One region of the Telluria mixta genome, then DNA from elsewhere that is predicted to be linked to it. Evidence: predicted binding sites of a transcription regulator. Region 1 holds the regulator's gene; each other region holds the start of a gene.
The links. The regulator FNR, encoded in region 1, switches genes on or off when oxygen is low (the NO sensors DNR and NnrR bind a similar motif). The targets are predictions, from matches to a motif close to TTGATNNNNATCAA.
Positions count from the first base shown of each region.

Region 2: the regulator FNR is predicted to act here: its motif matches at 3,181-3,194, upstream of P0M04_RS19055 (hemerythrin domain-containing protein).
Region 3: the regulator FNR is predicted to act here: its motif matches at 1,912-1,925, upstream of P0M04_RS12335 (KamA family radical SAM protein).

Region 1 covers NZ_CP119520.1:4,554,633-4,560,254, forward strand. The annotation lists gene P0M04_RS20345 (TonB-dependent receptor) at 1-1,176, opposite strand, end outside; gene P0M04_RS20350 (glycosyl hydrolase) at 1,544-2,749, shown strand; gene P0M04_RS20355 (porin) at 2,750-3,820, opposite strand; gene fnr (fumarate/nitrate reduction transcriptional regulator Fnr) at 3,881-4,570, opposite strand; gene P0M04_RS20365 (TorD/DmsD family molecular chaperone) at 4,819-5,490, shown strand; gene P0M04_RS20370 (formate dehydrogenase) at 5,501-5,622, shown strand, end outside.
Region 2 covers NZ_CP119520.1:4,257,534-4,263,155, forward strand. The annotation lists gene P0M04_RS19040 (AAA family ATPase) at 1-500, opposite strand, end outside; gene P0M04_RS19045 (exonuclease SbcCD subunit D C-terminal domain-containing protein) at 497-1,768, opposite strand; gene P0M04_RS19050 (winged helix-turn-helix domain-containing protein) at 1,905-3,140, shown strand; gene P0M04_RS19055 (hemerythrin domain-containing protein) at 3,400-3,996, shown strand; gene P0M04_RS19060 (DUF349 domain-containing protein) at 4,114-5,622, shown strand, end outside.
Region 3 covers NZ_CP119520.1:2,764,403-2,770,024, forward strand. The annotation lists gene P0M04_RS12325 (methyl-accepting chemotaxis protein) at 1-1,187, opposite strand, end outside; gene P0M04_RS12330 (cache domain-containing protein) at 1,270-1,728, opposite strand; gene P0M04_RS12335 (KamA family radical SAM protein) at 2,026-3,432, shown strand; gene P0M04_RS12340 (MFS transporter) at 3,449-4,756, shown strand; gene P0M04_RS12345 (fumarylacetoacetate hydrolase family protein) at 4,725-5,576, shown strand; gene P0M04_RS12350 (aspartate aminotransferase family protein) at 5,597-5,622, opposite strand, start outside.

The DNA.
Region 1 (5,622 bases):
CTCGTTCGGCATCAGCATGCCCAGGCCGACCGCCGAGGTGAAGTGGCTGCCCGTGGAGCGCACGTGCTGCAGGTCGCTCGTGAGCGTCCAGTTGTCGGCCACCCTCCACTGCACGTTCCAGGACACGTCGGTGGTCTTCGAATCGCCCTTGTTGAAGCCGCCCGCATTGCTGAACGGGATGCCGCCGTTCTTCGTGTCGCTGAGGGTGCCCGTGACGAACGCGCCCTTCGCGTCGTACACGGTATCGGGGCTGACCTTCAGGTCATAGGGGCTGGCCGACGAGAAGATCGACTGCTCGTTCGCGCTGTCCTTGTAGCGCGACTGGAAATAGGTCAGGTGGCTCTGGAGATTGTCGCGCTTCCACTGCAGGGCGCCGTAGGCACCTTGCCGCTTGCGGTCGTACTGGTAGTTGCGCCATTGCGCGCCTTTCGGGATCCACACCGTGCGGCCCGGTTCGATGTCGGTGCGCGGGAAGAAGGGTTCGAACTGGAACGTGTCCGTCTGCGTGGAACTGTCCGACGACGCGATATCGACCAGGGCGCCGAATTCGCCGAAGCCGGTTTTCCAGCGGTTCGAGTACAGGCCGGACACGGAAGGATCGGGCCTGCCTTTCCTGAGCGTGGAGTGCGTCGCCTCGACGGACAGCGCGCCGCGCTGGCCCTTGAAGTCGAACGGCAGCGCCGTGCGCAGGTTGACGAGACCCGAAATGCCGCCTTCGGTCTGCTCCGCCGACGGGTTCTTGTAGACGTCGACGCCGGCCATCAGTTCGGGCGGGATGTCGCCCCAGCTGATCGAGCGGCCGCCGTTCGATGCGAACGCCTCGCGTCCATTGAGTTCGGAACGGACGTAGTTCAGACCGCGGATATTGACCCCGGCGCCCTCGACCGAGAAGCGCTCGTTGTCGCCCGCCTGGCGGTTGATGCTGATGCCGACGACGCGCTGGAGGACCTCGGTGACGGAACGGTCCGGCAGCTTGCCGATGTCGTCCGCGACGACCGAGTCGACGATCTCGTCGGCATCCTGCTTGAGTTTTTGCGCCGAGGCCAGTGCGGCGCGCTGGCCGGTCACGACGACGACGGCCTTGGCTTCGGTCTCGGTTTGCGCGTGCGCCGTTCCCGCTCCCCACGCCAGGTGAGCGACGGCGAGTGCGATGGCAGTCTTGTTGGTGCGTTTCATGTGTCCCCTTCTGGTTGTCCAGCCGTCGAGTGCGGCGATTACCTTGTGCATGTGCGTAAATCCGGCGCTAATAAAAAAACATATTGCAAAAGAAGATTTATTAACGTCGGATATACGAATTATTGACGCCGTGTTTTGTCGACGGGCCAGAAGAGGTGCGAAATCGGTGTTGTTTAGTGCTGTTTCGCGAAACACGCTGGGTGCGCGGGGGGTGTATTCACGCTGTTGCGAGAAACGTCACTAAACAATGCGCCGGGAAGGAGGAGCCCGAAGGGTATGTATGGGCCGGTGGAATAATCGATTCGTTAATTTTTTGATGTGAAAAGCATCGTGAGATTAACGCCAATCCATTTACGGAGGAGATAACATGTCTAACGATAAAAATTTTTCTTTGACCCGCCGCAGCCTGTTGTTCAAGGGCGCCGGTGCCGCGGCGGCCACGACATTGCTTGGGGCTTGCGGTGGCACGACCAGCCGCGCAGGTAGCGAGTCCGTCGCAGCAGCGTCGTCCAGGCGGGTGGCCCCATCGCCCGCCACCGTGACGATCGATTCCTGCGGCCAGGCGGGCGCGACCCCGAGCTGCGTCGTGCGGCGCTTCACGATCAACGCCGATCCGGTCGATCCGGCCGCGACGCCCGCCGCCAAAGCGTTGTACAGCTGGCTGCTGTCGAAGTTCGGCAAGTTCATCATTTCGGGCCAGACCGACCAGGATCATTTCGACTACGTGAAAAACCTGACCGGCCAATACCCCTTGCTGCGGGGCTTCGACATGCAGCACTACAGCCCGATGTACTCCTGGCTGTGGGACGGCAATGCGATCAATCCGAGTACCGGCCAGCCGGGCTATTTCACATTCGGTCCCGATGCGGCCGACCCGTCGATCGCCAACTCGATCGCATGGCGCCGGGATCACGGGGACAAGCCGATCATCGCCTATCAATGGCACTGGCATTCGCCGTCGGGCGGCACCGTCGGCACGAACACGTTCTACACCGAGTTCACGACGTTCGACGCATCCCGGGCCGTGAGGAAGGGGACGCAGGAATACGCGGACACGCTGCGCGATATCGACGCCATCGCCGTCCAGCTCGCAAAGCTGCGCGATGCCGGCGTCCCCATCATCTGGCGACCCCTCCATGAGGCCGGCGGTACCTGGTTCTGGTGGAGCGCGAAAGGCGCTACCGTTTACAAGCAGCTGTGGAACCTGATGTACGACCGTCTCATGAACTACCACGGCCTGCACAACCTGCTGTGGTGCTGGTGCGGCAACGACGCTGCCTGGTATCCGGGGAACGACAAGGTCGACATCATCGGCATCGACTCCTATCCCGGCAACTTCGTCTACATCAACAACAAGGCGGAGTTCGACAAGGCCTATGCACTCAGCAGCGGCACGAAGCTCGTCGCCATGACCGAGAACGGTCCGATGCCGGATATCGACAGCAGCCTCGAAGGCGGCGCGCCGTGGTCCTTCTTCATGTCCTGGGTCGACGTCACGGCGGCCAATGACGATGCGCGCATCAAGGCCGTGTATGCCGACCCGCGCGTCATCACGCTGGAACGTTACGTGTGATCAGAAGTTGTGGCGCATGCCGAGCACGTACGCCTTCAGCGTCGCGCCCGGCGCCGCGCCCAAGCTGTTGATCGCGAATTCGTAGACGCCGTTCGCGCGGTTGTCCAGGCGCGTCGTGTACGCGTACAGGCTGCTGCGCTTGCTGAGCGTGTAGTCGTAGCCGAGCGTCGCGTGGGTGGCGCCGGTGCCCGCGCCGGCGCGCACGAAGCCGATGCGCGTGCCGGCCGGCCCGCTCGCGTCGCCCGCGCGCGCGATGCCGATGCGGATGCCGTGCGGTCCCATCTGGTGCGACAGCGACAGGTACACGGCGTTGCGCGCCAGCTCGCCGGCCCCCGTCCCGTATTTCAACCGTTCGGCGACGACGGCGATGCGCGTCTGCGGGAACTGGTAGGCGAGGGCGGCCTTCGCGCCCGTGTCGTCCAGCCCCGGGCCCTGGTACTCGTGGTGGCGTTCGCCGGCCAGCACGGCATACCACGGGCCCCGTTCGTAGATGGCGGCGGCCGACGTCAGCGACGGCTTCGCGCCGTTCGCCGGCTTTTCCTCGTTCAGGCCGTGCGTCACCCGCAGCGACAGGCCGAGCCACGCGGGGCTCCAGTAATGGATCGAGTTGGACTGGCGCCGGTCGAACGACGAGGTGTCGCTGACGTTGTCCGCGTCCGCCGCGGAACCGTTGCCCATGATGCTCATGAAGCCGGCCGTCGTCGGATAGAACGGGTCGAGGCCGGACGTGGCGCCGTTGTACGCCGTCGTCCAGTGGCCCGCGAACAGCGTGCCCCAGGTGCCGGCGAGGCCCACGCGGGTGTCGCGTGCGGCGAGGGCGCCGGCGCCCGTGTCCGGCGACAGCGTGCCTTCGATCTGGAAGATGGCTTTCAAGCCGCCGCCGAGGTCTTCACCGCCGCGGAAGCCCAGCACGGAGCGGTTGTTCACGAGGCGCACGAGGCCGGGGCCGGAGGAACTGTCCGCGTGTTCGAGGGCGACGTTGAGGCGGCCGTAGACCTGCACGGCGCTGTCCTGGGCGTGAGCGGCGGTGGCCAGCAGCAGGCCGGCGAGGGGAATGAATCTGGAATGCATGGACGATCTCCTTCGCCCGCATTGTCGATGCGGACCGGGAGACCGTGAACTACCGAAAGGTCAGGCCATCGGGCTGCACTGCTCCGTCCCGGCCGCCATCGCCTTCAGCCGCGCCGGTTCGAGCAGCACGACCTCGCGCTTGTCGACCTGCACGAGCCCCAGCTTTTTAAAACGGGACAGCAGGCGGCTGATGCTTTCGATGGTCAGGCCCAGGTAGTTGCCGATGTCTTCGCGCGACATGCGCAGCTGGAAGCGCGTGGACGAATAGCCGCGCGCCGCGTAGCGGGCGGACAGGTTGATGAGGAAGACGGCGAAGCGCTGCTCGGCGCGCATGTTCCCCAGCAGGAGCATGACGTTCTGCTCGCGCGTGATTTCCTGGCTCATGATGCGGTGGAAGTGGCGCAGCAGCGCCGGCACCTGGCCGAACAGGTCCTGCAGATGCGCGAACGGGATCTCGCAGACTTCGCTGTCTTCCAGCGCGACGGCGTCGCAGTGGTGGCGGTCGGCGCTGATGGCGTCCATGCCGAGCAGCTCGCCGGCCATCTGGAAGCCCGTGATCTGCGCTTCTCCGGCCGCGTTGATCTGGTACGTCTTGAAGTGGCCGAAGCGCACGGCGTACAGGTTGCGGAACGGCTCGCCCATCTTGTACAGCGGCTCGTCGCGCTCCAGGCGGCGGCGCTTGCCGATGATCTGGTCCAGGCGGTCGATGTCCGCATCCTCCAGGCCCATCGGCAGGCACAGCTGGTGCATGCTGCAAGCCGCGCAACTGATCTTGAGTGCGTTAGCGGTGACGGGAGTCGCGGGTAGGGTATCAGCTGCAATCATGGCGAGGACCTTCGGGGGATGTTCCGATTATAGACGTTAGCCCCTACCACAAGTAGGGAATTTGTCCCGCTGTTGGTCGCCTTGCCAACGAAGTGTCGCGTGGAGGTCAAGCGTGCGCGCCTTCGCATTGTCAAGGATTACACTTCCCATGAATATTTGCCAACGGGAGAACCATGTCGGCCGACCAGCGTTCCGCTTCACCCATTTTGCATGATGGCGAGGCTCTGCCTCTGGCCGACGAAGACCAGGCCCGGGCCGATTTCTACGCGCTGTTCGCACGCCTGCTGCTGGCCCCGCCCGACGACGCCCTGCTCGCGGCCCTGGCCGCCGCCGACCCGATCGCCGCCGCCGGCGAATTCGCTCTCGAGGACGCCTGGCTGAAGCTGACCCAGGCCGCCACCGTCGTCGACGCATCCGCCGCGGCCGATGAATTCTCGGCCATGTTCATCAGCACCGGCACGCCGCCGCTGAATCCGTACGGGTCCTTCTACCTCACGGGCCACCTGAACGACGCGCCCCTGGCCGACCTGCGCCACGACCTCGCCCGCCTGCGCCTGTCCCGCGCGCCCGGCGTGGGCGAATTCGAGGACCACCTGGGCACGCTGTGCGAAACGATGCGCGTATTGATCCAGGGCGGCCCCGGCATGGCGCCGCGCGGCCTCGCCGTGCAAAAACACTTTTTCGAGACGCACATCCGGCCCTGGTACGCGGCCTGCCTGGCCGACATCGCGAACAGCCCGGACGCGAATTTCTACCGGATCGTCGCGGGCGTCGTCGACGCGTTCCTGTCGATCGAAGCGCAGGCATTTGCCGTGCTCGATGCTACCGACCCGATTGCCGCTTGAGGGGACCATCATGGACAAAGACAAGCAACCCGATCCCGCCCGCCGCAGCCTGCTGAAGGCGGCACCGCTGGGCGCGCTGGCCGTCGCCGCGGCCGCGCATGCGCGTGCGCCCGAGCCGCAGCCCGGGCCCGC
Region 2 (5,622 bases), 300 kb from region 1:
GAACGCGTGAACTGTTCGAACGACAGGCCGATGCGGCGTTCGATCTCGGCCAGCACCTCCGTCTTCGTGCCGCCCAGCGGTTGCAGGCCGGGCAGTTGCTGCATGCTCATCGTCGACGGCTGCAGCGCGCCGGCCGCGCGGTTGCGCGAGCGCCGCACGCTCCAGCGCGCGCGGTAGCGCTGCTCGTCGTTGCCGACGAAGTCCACTTCGGCGAACGCGTCCGCCGTGCCGCGCCGCATCAGCGTGCGGCGGTCGGCCACGGACAGCGTCTCGTCGCCGACGTCGGGCAGGTAGTTGCCCACGCGCGGTCCCTTGATGAGGCGCGGCGTGGCGTCGTACAGGGCCAGGCACAGGGCGTCCAGCAGGGTGCTCTTGCCGGCGCCGGTGGGGCCACTGATCGCGAACAGGCCGGAGGAGACGAGCGGTTCGCTCTCGAAATCGACCTCGAATTCGCCGGCCAGCGAGGCCAGGTTCTTGCCGCCGATGCGCAGGATCTTCATGCGGCCTCCCGGTTCTTCGCGCTACCGTCGGCCGGCAGCAGCAGTTCCGTGAACGCGGCCAACTGGTCGTCCGGCGCGTCCTCGCCGAAACGCTGCTGCCACAGGCGGCGGAAGATGTCGTCCGGCTGCAGCTGGGCGAGCTGGTCCAGGCTCAGTGCGGGCTCCACGCCGGCCGTCGTCACGACGCGGCGCGTCGGTTCGATCTTCGCGAGGCGCACGGGCTTGCCTTCCAGCGCCGCCTCGACCTGCGCCCGCAGGCCCGGCTCGGGCGCGTCGAGCAGCACGCGCACTTCCAGGTAGGGCCAGACGTCGCGCGGCAGGTCGGGCAGGTCGAGGGCGACCAGTTCCGCGATCGCCTGCTTGACGGGCGCCGGGCTGGCCGGCACGCGCAGCAGTTCGACGGCGCGCGGCACGTGCAGCGGTTCGATGGCGGCCGCGCGCGGGCCGTCCAGGTCGATGCGCAGCACCTGGTGCCGGTAGCCGACCTCGGCGAACGACAGGGGCAGGGGGCTGCCGCTGTAGCGCAGGTGCTCCTGCTGGCCGACCCGCTGGGCCAGGTGCAGGTGGCCCAGCGCGGCGTAGGCGACGTCCGGGCCGAACATCGACGCGGGCAGGGCCTCGGTGCCGCCGATGACGATGCGGCGTTCCGAGTCGGGCGACGCATCGCCGCCGACCATGTGGCAGTGGCCCATCGCGAGGATCGCCTGGCCCCCGGTGGCCCGGGCGCGCGCCAGGTCGTACGCTTGCTGGTAGAGCAGGCGGATGCCGGCCAGGTAGGCGTCGAACGCATCGTCGCCTGCTACCTGCGACGCGACACGCGGCACGTCGCCCGGCCGCAGGAACGGGATCGCGACGCACCAGGCTTTTACGTTCCCATCCTTGCCGGTCAGCGGGACGATGAAGCGTTCCAGGTCGATGCCGCCTTCGGCATCGCGCACGACATGGCCCACGACGCGTGTGCCGTGCGCTTCCAGCAGCGGCCCCGGCGCTTCCAGGCGTCCCGGCGAATCATGGTTGCCGGCGATGATGACGATGTCCAGTTGCGGCGCGCGTGCCCGGGCCTGCTGCAGGAATCGGTACAGCTGGCGCTGCGACGCGGCGGACGGGTTCGAGTTGTCGAACACGTCGCCCGCGATCAGCAGGGCGTCCGCTTCCTGGGCGACGATCGTGTCGAGCAGCCAGTCGAGAAAGCACTGGTGTTCGTAGGTCCGGTCGAAATTGTGCAGGGTCTGGCCGAGGTGCCAGTCCGATGTGTGCAGCAGCCGCATGGTCGTTAAGAAATCCGCAACAGGGGTTGAGCCAGGGCGCCAACTATATCGCATGGAGCGAGATACTGTAAAAAAAACCAGTACTTTTTCGCAGCGACCTGTACAAATGTTGATGGGATGTCACTAGAATGTGCGGATGAGCGAACCAATTCTGACTCCCGCTGTCGCACGTAACCTCCACCTGGCGGCCCAGGGCATGCTGCAGCCAAGGCGTGGCCGCGCCACGAAGGCCGACGTGCTGGCCGCGATCCGCCGCATGGGCGTGTTGCAGATCGACACCATCAGCGTCGTCGCGCGCAGCCCCTATCTCGTGTTGTGGAGCCGCGTGGGCGACTACGACCCGGAGTGGCTCGACCAGTTGCTGGCCGAGGGAAAGCTGTTCGAGTACTGGGCCCACGAGGCGTGCTTCATCCCGATCGAGGACTACGGCCTGTACCGGCACCGGATGGTCGATCCGGGCTCGCTCGGCTGGAAATACGCGGGGACGTGGCTGGCGTCGCACCGCGACGAGGTCGAGCGCGTGCTCGCGCACATCCGCACCAGCGGGCCGGCCCGCTCGGCCGACTTCGAGCGCACGGACGGCAAGGCCGGCGGCTGGTGGGAATGGAAGCCGGAAAAGCGCGCACTGGAGGTCTTGTTCACGACGGGGCGGCTGATGATCGCGCGGCGCCAGCAATTCCACCGCGTGTACGACCTCGCCGAGCGCGTGCTGCCCGGCTGGGATGATGCGCGCATGCCGTCGCTCGACGAGACGCGGCGCCGCTTCGTGCTGGATGCGGTGCGTGCGCTGGGCGTGGCGAAGGCGGCCTGGATCCCGGACTATCACCGCACGAAGCCGCCGCACCTCGATCCGGCGCGGCTGGCCGACGAGGGCCTGCTGCTGCGCGCCCGCGTCGAGGGGTGGAAGGAGCCCGTGTACGTCCACCCCGATCACGCGGCGCTGCTCGGGCAGGCCGTGGACGGCGCGCTGCAGGCCACGCTGACCACCGTGCTGTCGCCGTTCGATCCCATCGTCTGGGACCGCCGCCGGGCCCTCGACCTGTTCGGGTTTGACTACCGCCTCGAGTGCTACACGCCCGCCGAGAAACGGCGCTACGGCTATTTCACGCTGCCGCTGCTGCGGCGCGGGGCGCTCGTCGGCCGCGTGGACGCCAAGGCGCACCGCAAGACCGGCGTGTTCGAGCTGAAGTCGCTCGTGCTGGAACCCGGTGTGCGCATCAGCGACCGTTTCGTACGCGACCTGGCCGCCGCGTTCACCCGCTGCGCGCGCTGGCACGGCTGTCCGCAGGTCGTGCTGGCGCATGCCGAGCCGGCCGGGCTCGCCGCGCCGCTGGGCGCCGCCCTGGGCCAGACACTGGCGGCCGCGGCCTGACGCCGGGGCCCGCATCGGCATTCCCAGGGCCGGGTACCGTTTGTGATAGATCAAACGTTGACCCGGCCGGGCTCCTTACACTAGACCTTCCTTCAGGCCAAAACCAACCAGAGGACGCCTCGCGATCCGAGACTCGCGATTCGAGAGTGCCCCGGGCCTGTCAACAACGCTCCCATCGGACCCTGCATAGCGCCGCGAATGCCATGTGGCCGGGGAGCGGATTTGTCGAACTCACTCGTGAGAAAAAGGTGGAGACTGAATGCTGACATCGACTTATACCCTCGTCGCCCTGTCTGTCGAACAGACGACGGTGCGCGCGGCCCTGCAGTCGCTGCTCGACGAGCTGCGCGCGCTGCCGGGGGACTTCAGTACCCTGGCCGCCGGCAGGGCGGCACAGTTGTGTGCTGCCCTGCGCCAGGTGTACGACAACTGTCACTGGCGCAAGCTCGACAAGTTCCTCGTGCCGGCCCTGCGCCGCAGCACGGCGGCGGCCGATGGTTTGCTGGAAGAACTCGAACGCCTCAGCGGCAAGGCGGCCGTCGCGATGAGCACGGCCGAGGCCTGCGTCGGCGCGGCGGACCATCCCGTGCCGCGCGAGGTGTTCTGCCATGCCGTCGAGTATTGCGTCGGGGCCCTGCGCAGCCGGCTGGAGCGCGAGGAAAAGGAGCTGTTCCCGCTGGCGCGCACGGCGGTCGGCGGCGACGCGTGGTTTGCGATCGCCAACCAGATGCTCGCCCATGACGCCTATGCGCAGGAGCGCCGGGGCGACCCGGGCCGCCTGCGTCACGAGCTGGTCGGACATGCCGGCCACGATGTACATGGGCGACGGCATGCGGCCTTGACCGCTGCCCACTGACCGCATCGATCTTGTCAGTGGGCAATGACGAACATGTTGCTCGCACGCGCCAGGCCGGTGTCACGAGGCCATCAGGGTTCTTTGCTATGATGGCGATTTTGGAAGTGCGATTTCATCATGTTCGAGTTCCTATTCAAGCGGCCGGGCGACAAGCCCGGCGACAAGCCGGCCGGGCAGGGAGGACAGGCGGGGGCGCAAGCGGAACCGTCCGCGTCCGCCGCCACGCATTCGTCCAACCATCAACGTGCGGCCCAGGCTGAAAAGCTGGGCCGGATCGGGGATGATGAAGCCGCCGCGGTGGAATTCATCCTCCAGTGCGAATTCTCCGAACTGCGGCTCACCGCCGCCGAGTTCGTCCATAGCCCGGAGCAACTCGAGCGTGTCCACACCGCGATGCGCAACACCGATCGCCGCGTCGCCAAACTGATGCAGTCGCGCCTCGATGCGCACCGTCACCGCGAAGCCGAGCACCGGCGCGCGCAGGTCGCCGTCGAGCAGGCCGAATCCCTCCTCAAGGACGCGGTGCTGACCCCGAACCACGTGGCCGAGCTGGACCGCAAATGGTCCGTGATCTCCGCGCCCGAGCTCGACGCCGCGTTCCAGACCGCGCGCGCCGCGCTGGCCCAGCGCCTGGAAGCGCAGGTGGCCCTGCAGCGCGCCATGATCGACCGCGTGGCCGCGTTGCGCCAGCTGGGTGGCGCCAGCCTGCCGGCGGCGGAACTGGCCCAGCGCCTGGACACGCTGGCCCAGGAACAGGACGAGGCCCTGCGTTCGCCCGAACACCCGTCGCTGCCGCGCGCCCTCGTGGCCGAATTCGCGGCCGGTATGGAAAAGCTGCGCGCCGGTCTGCAGGTGCAGGAAGCCGGCCAGGCCGCACTGGCGGCGCGCGCCGCATTCATCGACGCCCAGCAGGCGAAGCCGGTTGCCGAGCTGAATGCCGAGACGCTGCGGCGCGAATGGAAAGCGCTGCCGCATCTGCCCCAGGACGAGCAGTCGGCCGAACTGCAGCGCCGCTTCGACGCCCTGCTGGCCACGGTGCCGCAGCCCGAGCCGCGCAAGGCGAAGGAGCCGCGCGAGCCGAGGCCTGCGCACGAAGGCGGCGCAAAAACCGCCACGACAGCCCCCGCGAAAGAGGGCGCGAAGGACAACAAGCCGCGCGGCGCCGACCAGCATTTCATCGACACGATGGATGCGATGGAAGCCGCCCTGCAGCAGGGTTCGTTGGGCGCGGCCGCCGACCACGACAAGACACTGAAAGACGCGCGCGAAAAGGGCATGCGACTGACGCCCGCGCAATCCGACCGCCTGGCCCATCTGCGGGCCGAGCTCAAGCGCCTGTCCGACTGGGCGCGCTGGGGCGGCAACGTCTCGCGCGAGGAACTCATCAAGACGGTCGAGGCCTTGACCACGCAAAACCTGGCGATGAGCGAGCTGGCCAAGAAGGTCGGCAGCATGCGCGACCGCTGGAAGGCGCTCGACAGCCTGTCCGGCGCCGCGCCGAAGAGCCTGTGGGAGCGCTTCGACGCCGCCTGCACGGCCGCCTATGCGCCGGCCGCGGCCCACTTCCGTCACCTGGCCGACGAACGTCATGCGAATGCGGCGCGCGGCCAGGCGCTCGTCGAGGAA
Region 3 (5,622 bases), 1.8 Mb from region 1:
GCCACGACGGCGAAGCCGCGTCCCTGTTCGCCGGCGCGCGCCGCTTCCACGGCCGCGTTCAGCGCGAGGATGTTGGTCTGGAACGCGATGCCGTCGATGACGCCGGTGATCTCGACGATCTTGCGCGAGCTGGCGCGGATCGATTCCATCGTGGCGACGGCGCGGTCGACTGCCTGGCCGCCGCGCGCTGCCAGCCGCGCCGCCTCGGCCGCGAGTTCCGTCGCCAGGCGGGCGTTGTCGGCATTGCCTTTCACGGCCTGGGTCAGCGTCTCCATCGCGCTCGCGGTCTGCTGCAGGGAACCGGCCTGCAGCTCGGTGCGGGTCGACAGGTCCAGGTTGCCGCTGGCGATTTCCTTCGATGCCGTGTCGATCGACCGCACGGAATCGAGCACGCTGCGCAAGGTCGTGTTCAGGTTGGCGATGGTCTGGTCGAGCGCGCGCGCCGTGTCGGCGATTTCGTCGCGGCCGTCGTTGTGGGCGCTCGCGCACAGGCGGCCTTCGGCCAGCTCGCCCATGACGGCCGAGATGGTCCCGATGTCGCGCAGCATGGCGCGGCGCACGAACATCGTGACGGCCAGCGACGCGGCGATCGACAGCAGCACCAGCATGGCCATCCACGTGCCCAGGTTGTGGAATTCCGTGCGCGCGGCGGCATAGGCCTGTTCGCTGAGCGTCTTTTCCAGCGTGGCCAGTTGGGCCAGCTGCTGGTTCAGCACCATGAATTCCTTTTCCGCTTTCTGCATCGAGTTGGTGGCGATCGACTGGTCAACCTGCGCCATCTCGATGGTCTCCTGCACCGCCTTGCGGTAGGCGGCCAGCGCGGCCAGCGACGCGTCGACCGGCTTGCGTTCCGCGCCTTCGGTCGTGCGTGCGAGTTCCTGCAACTGCGCCTGCACGGCGGCGTGGCGCTTGCCGATGTCGGCGATCAGCGCATCGAGGCGGTTCTTGGCGAAGCTGCCGTTGATCCAGGCCAGCAGCTGATAAGCGTTCGCGTGGACGTACTTGGCGTCGCCCGCCACGTCGGCCACGTTTTTCAGGCGCGCCGCGCGGACCTGCACCATGTTTTCCAGCGACGCGTTCTGGCGCACCATCCCGTACCAGGCGGCACCGGACAGCATCAAGAGCAGCACCAGCACCATGCCGGGCGCCAGCAGCAGCTTGGGACCGATCCTCAGTTTTTTCAGCATGTTGCGCTCCCGCGTAAAAAAAGAACGCGGGCATGCCGCCCGCTCGAACAACGAACGCGGGCATGCCGCCCGCGCGCATGACCTATTGCTTCTTGTAGAGCCCGGCCTCGAGCACGACACCGTCGACGAGCAGGATGTACGTCGTCTTCGGTTCGATCTTGCCCGTGGTCGGATTCTTGTACTGGTAGTCGACCCAGCCCTTGCCCTTGGCGGCGGCCAGTTCGATGATCTCGCGGCGGTATTTCTTGCCGTTCGCATCGGGCACGTCCGTCAAGTCCTTGCCGACGATCGACGGGTTGTACGGATGGGCCAGCACGATGCCGGTCTTGACGTCGCGCATGTCGATGTACAGCGAGCCCTGGACGAAGTCCGGATCCTTGGCCGTGATGCGTTTCATGACTTCTTCCTTGCCCTTGGCCTTGACCATCGCGGCGCCGCGCTCGGCCATGGCGATCGCATCTTTCTCGGTCGGTTCGGCCGCCAGCGCGCCGGCGCAGGACAGGGTCAGGGCGGTAGCGACTACGGTTGCGGTCAGCTTCATAGGATGTCCTTTCGGGAAGGGAAAAAAGATAGGTCTGAATGTTGCCTATTTGCATTTCGTACTCTACGCCGCGGCCCCAGACGGGCTGTTGTGCTAACGCAAGTGGCGTCCGATGTGCGGCCGCAAGGCGAACGCTGATCTTCCGCAGTGCATGTGGAAATTAGTGATAAACGGCATTCGAACTTGACTCGGGGCAATTCTGGGTTCATGGCGCCTCTCTACCATCGGTTCCTGTCGGCAATTATTTCCATGCGTCACCTTTTGCTGCCACCAACCACTTCCCTCAGGAGAAATCCCGTGACCCTCGACGCAACCCCCGCCAAGTTCAAGCCCTATACCCGCCAGTCGATCCAGAACGCCCGCCAATGGCAATGGCTGAGCCCCGACCTGCAGGAAGCGGTGCAGGTGGTCTCCCATGTGCTGCCCTTCCGCACGAACGAATACGTGATGGAGCAGCTGATCGACTGGAGCAACGTGCCTGACGATCCGATCTACCGCCTGACGTTCCCGCACCGCGACATGCTGCCGGCGCGCGAATACGAGCAGTTGCGCGACCTCGTGCTCGTCAGGAAGGACGATGCCGCCATCGCAAAGCTCGTGCACGACATCCGCATGCGCATGAACCCGCACCCGGCGGGGCAGATGACGCACAACGTGCCGCGCGTGAACGATGCGCCGCTCAAGGGCCTGCAGCACAAGTACAAGGAAACGGTGCTGTTCTTCCCCAGCGCGGGCCAGACGTGCCACGCCTATTGCACCTTCTGCTTCCGCTGGCCGCAGTTCGTGGGCATGGAAGAGATGAAGTTCGATGCGCGCGAGTCCACGGAACTGGTATCCTACCTGGCCACGCATCCGGACGTGACGGATGTCCTGATCACGGGCGGCGATCCGATGATCATGAATACGCGCTCGCTGGCCGAATTCATCGAACCGCTGCTGGCGCCCGAACTGGCACATATCCAGAACATCCGCATCGGCACCAAGTCGGTCGCGTACTGGCCGCAGCGCTATGTGTCGGACAAGGACAGCGACGACCTGATGCGCCTGTTCGAAAAAGTCGTCAACGCCGGCAAGAACCTCGCGCTGATGGGGCATTACAACCACGCCGTCGAGTTGCGCCAGCCGGTGGCCCAGCAGGCCGTCAAGCGCATCGTCGGCACCGGCGCCACGTTGCGCATGCAGGGCCCGCTGATCCGCCACATCAACGAAGACCCGAACAGCTGGGCCGAGCTGTGGACGACGGGCGTGCGCCTGGGTGCGATCCCTTATTACATGTTCGTCGAACGGGACACGGGGCCGCGCGAGTACTTCGCGCTGCCGCTGGCGCGCGCGCACGAGATCTTCCAGGCCGCGTACAGCATGGTGTCGGGCCTGTCGCGCACCGTGCGCGGGCCGTCGATGAGCGCATTTCCGGGCAAGGTCGTGATCGACGGCGTCGTTACCATCAACGGCGAAAAGCTGTTCGCGCTGCAGTTCCTGCAGGCGCGCAATCCGGACTGGGTGCGCCGGCCGTTCTTCGCGAAATACGATCCCGACGCCACCTGGCTCGATCACCTGAAGCCCGCGTTCGGCCGCAAGAAGTTCTTCTTCGAGGGCGGCGAGGACGACCACGACGCCGTTGGCGCGGCGGGCCGGGTGATCCCGATCCAGGCTGTCAACGCGCACGACCGGCGCGCCAGCGACAGTCAACCCGACGCGGCCTGACCCGCAGGAGATGTCCATGGAAACCGACCAGAGCGAGTCGCGCCTCAACGGGGTGGCAGTGTTTTTCTACGTGTTCCTGCCGTTCGCGCTGGGGCATTACCTGTCGTCGCTGCTGCGCAACGTGAACGCCGTGCTGGCGCCGCATCTGGTCGGCGCGCTCGCGCTGACGCCGGGCCAGCTCGGCCTCCTCACCAGCGCGTTCTTCTTCGCGTTCGCCCTCGTGCAGCTGCCGGTCGGGATCGCGCTCGACCGCTACGGCCCGCGCAAGGTGCAGGTGATCCTGTTGATGCTGGCGGCGACGGGCGCGCTGCTGTTCGCCACCGGCCGTTCGTTCGGCCAGCTGGTGCTGGCGCGCGCCGTCATCGGCTGCGGCCTGGGCGGGTGCTTCATGTCGGCCGTGAAGGCGATCGCCACGTGGATCTCGCCCAAGCGCCTGCCGTCCGTGCAGGGTTATCTGATCGCCGTGGGCGGGCTGGGTGCGGCCTCAAGCACCATGCCGGTACGGATGCTGCTGCAGCACGTCGACTGGCGCGGCCTGTTCATGCTGCTGGCACTGCTCACGGCCTGCAGCGGCCTGCTGATCTGGCTCATCACGCCCAGGTCGAAGGCACCCGGCGGCGCACTGCCGACCGTGCGCTCGGTGCTGGACGTGTACCGAGCGCCCGCGTTCCGCGCGACGATCTCGCTGGTGCTCGTGCCGCATGCGATCTTCTTCGGCATCCAGGGCCTGTGGATCGGACGCTGGCTGTCCGACGTGGCCCGTTTTCCCGACGCCGCCGTCGCCTACCTGCTGTACATGGGCATGGCATCGGTGATCTTCGGCGCCATCGCCGTCGGCATGATCACGGAGTGGGCGGGCCGGCGCGGCATCGAGGCGCTGGACGTGGCCGCCGTCGGCGTGTTTCTCTTCATCCTCGTGCAGGCGGCGATCGTATTCAACTGGCGTCCCAGCCTGCAGTTGCTGTCGGTGCTGTTCACGCTCGTGGGGACGATCACCGGCATCGAATATGCGATCGTGGCCCAGAGCCTGCCGCGCACGCTGACGGGGCGCGCCGCCACCTGCCTGAATCTCCTGATCTTCATCGGCGCGTTCCTCGTGCAGGCAGGGTTCGGGCTGATCGTCGGCCTGTGGCGTCCGGATGCCGCCGGCCACTTCCCGGCGCTCGCCTACCGCGTCGCGTTCGGCGTGCTGGTGGCGCTGCAGATGCCTGGCCTGCTCGGGTACTTCCACGACTTCCTTCGGCGCCGTCAAGTAAAATGCGGCATCGTTATGCTCACCCAGAAGGAAGACTATGAGATTGGTACGTTACGGTCGCCCCGGTAAGGAAAAACCGGGCCTGTTCGACGAGGAAGGCCGCCTGCGCGACCTGTCCGGCGTGATCGAGGACATCGATGCGTCGGTGCTGTCGGAAAAGGCGTTGCGCAAGCTCGCCAAGGTCGACTGGAAAACGCTGCCGGTCGTGCGCGGCAATCCCCGCTTCGGCGTGCCGGTCAAGGGCATCGGCAAGTTCATCGGCATCGGCATGAATTACTCCGACCACGCGGCCGAAGTCGGGGCGCCGATCCCGAAGGAACCGATCATGTTCATGAAGGCGACGTCCTGCCTGAACGGCCCGGACGATCCCATCCAGCTGCCGAAAGGCTCCAAGAAGACCGACTGGGAAGTCGAGCTGGGCGTCGTCATCGGCACGCGCGCGCAGTACGTCGACGAGAAGGATGCGCTGAAATACGTGGCCGGCTATTGCGTCGTCAACGACGTCTCGGAACGCGCCTACCAGTTCGAACTCGGTTCGCAGTGGGATAAAGGCAAAGGCTGCGACACGTTCGGCCCTGTCGGCCCGTTCCTCGTCACGAAGGACGAGATCTTCGACGTGCAGGACCTCGACCTGTACCTCGACCTGAACGGCAAGCGCGTGCAGACCGGAAATACGTCGAAGATGATCTTCACGGTGGCGCAAATCGTCAGCTACCTGTCGCGCTTCATGACCCTGGAGCCGGGCGACATCATCACCACGGGCACGCCGCCGGGCGTGGGCCTCGGCCGCAGCCCGCAGCGCTTCCTCAAGAAGGGCGACAAGCTGCGCCTCGGGATCGCGGGGCTGGGCGAGCAGCAGCAGGAAGTGCTCGCGTATCCCAAGGCCTGATCCGCGCAGGGTGGCGATGATTACGTCGCCACCTGCTTCAACGCCT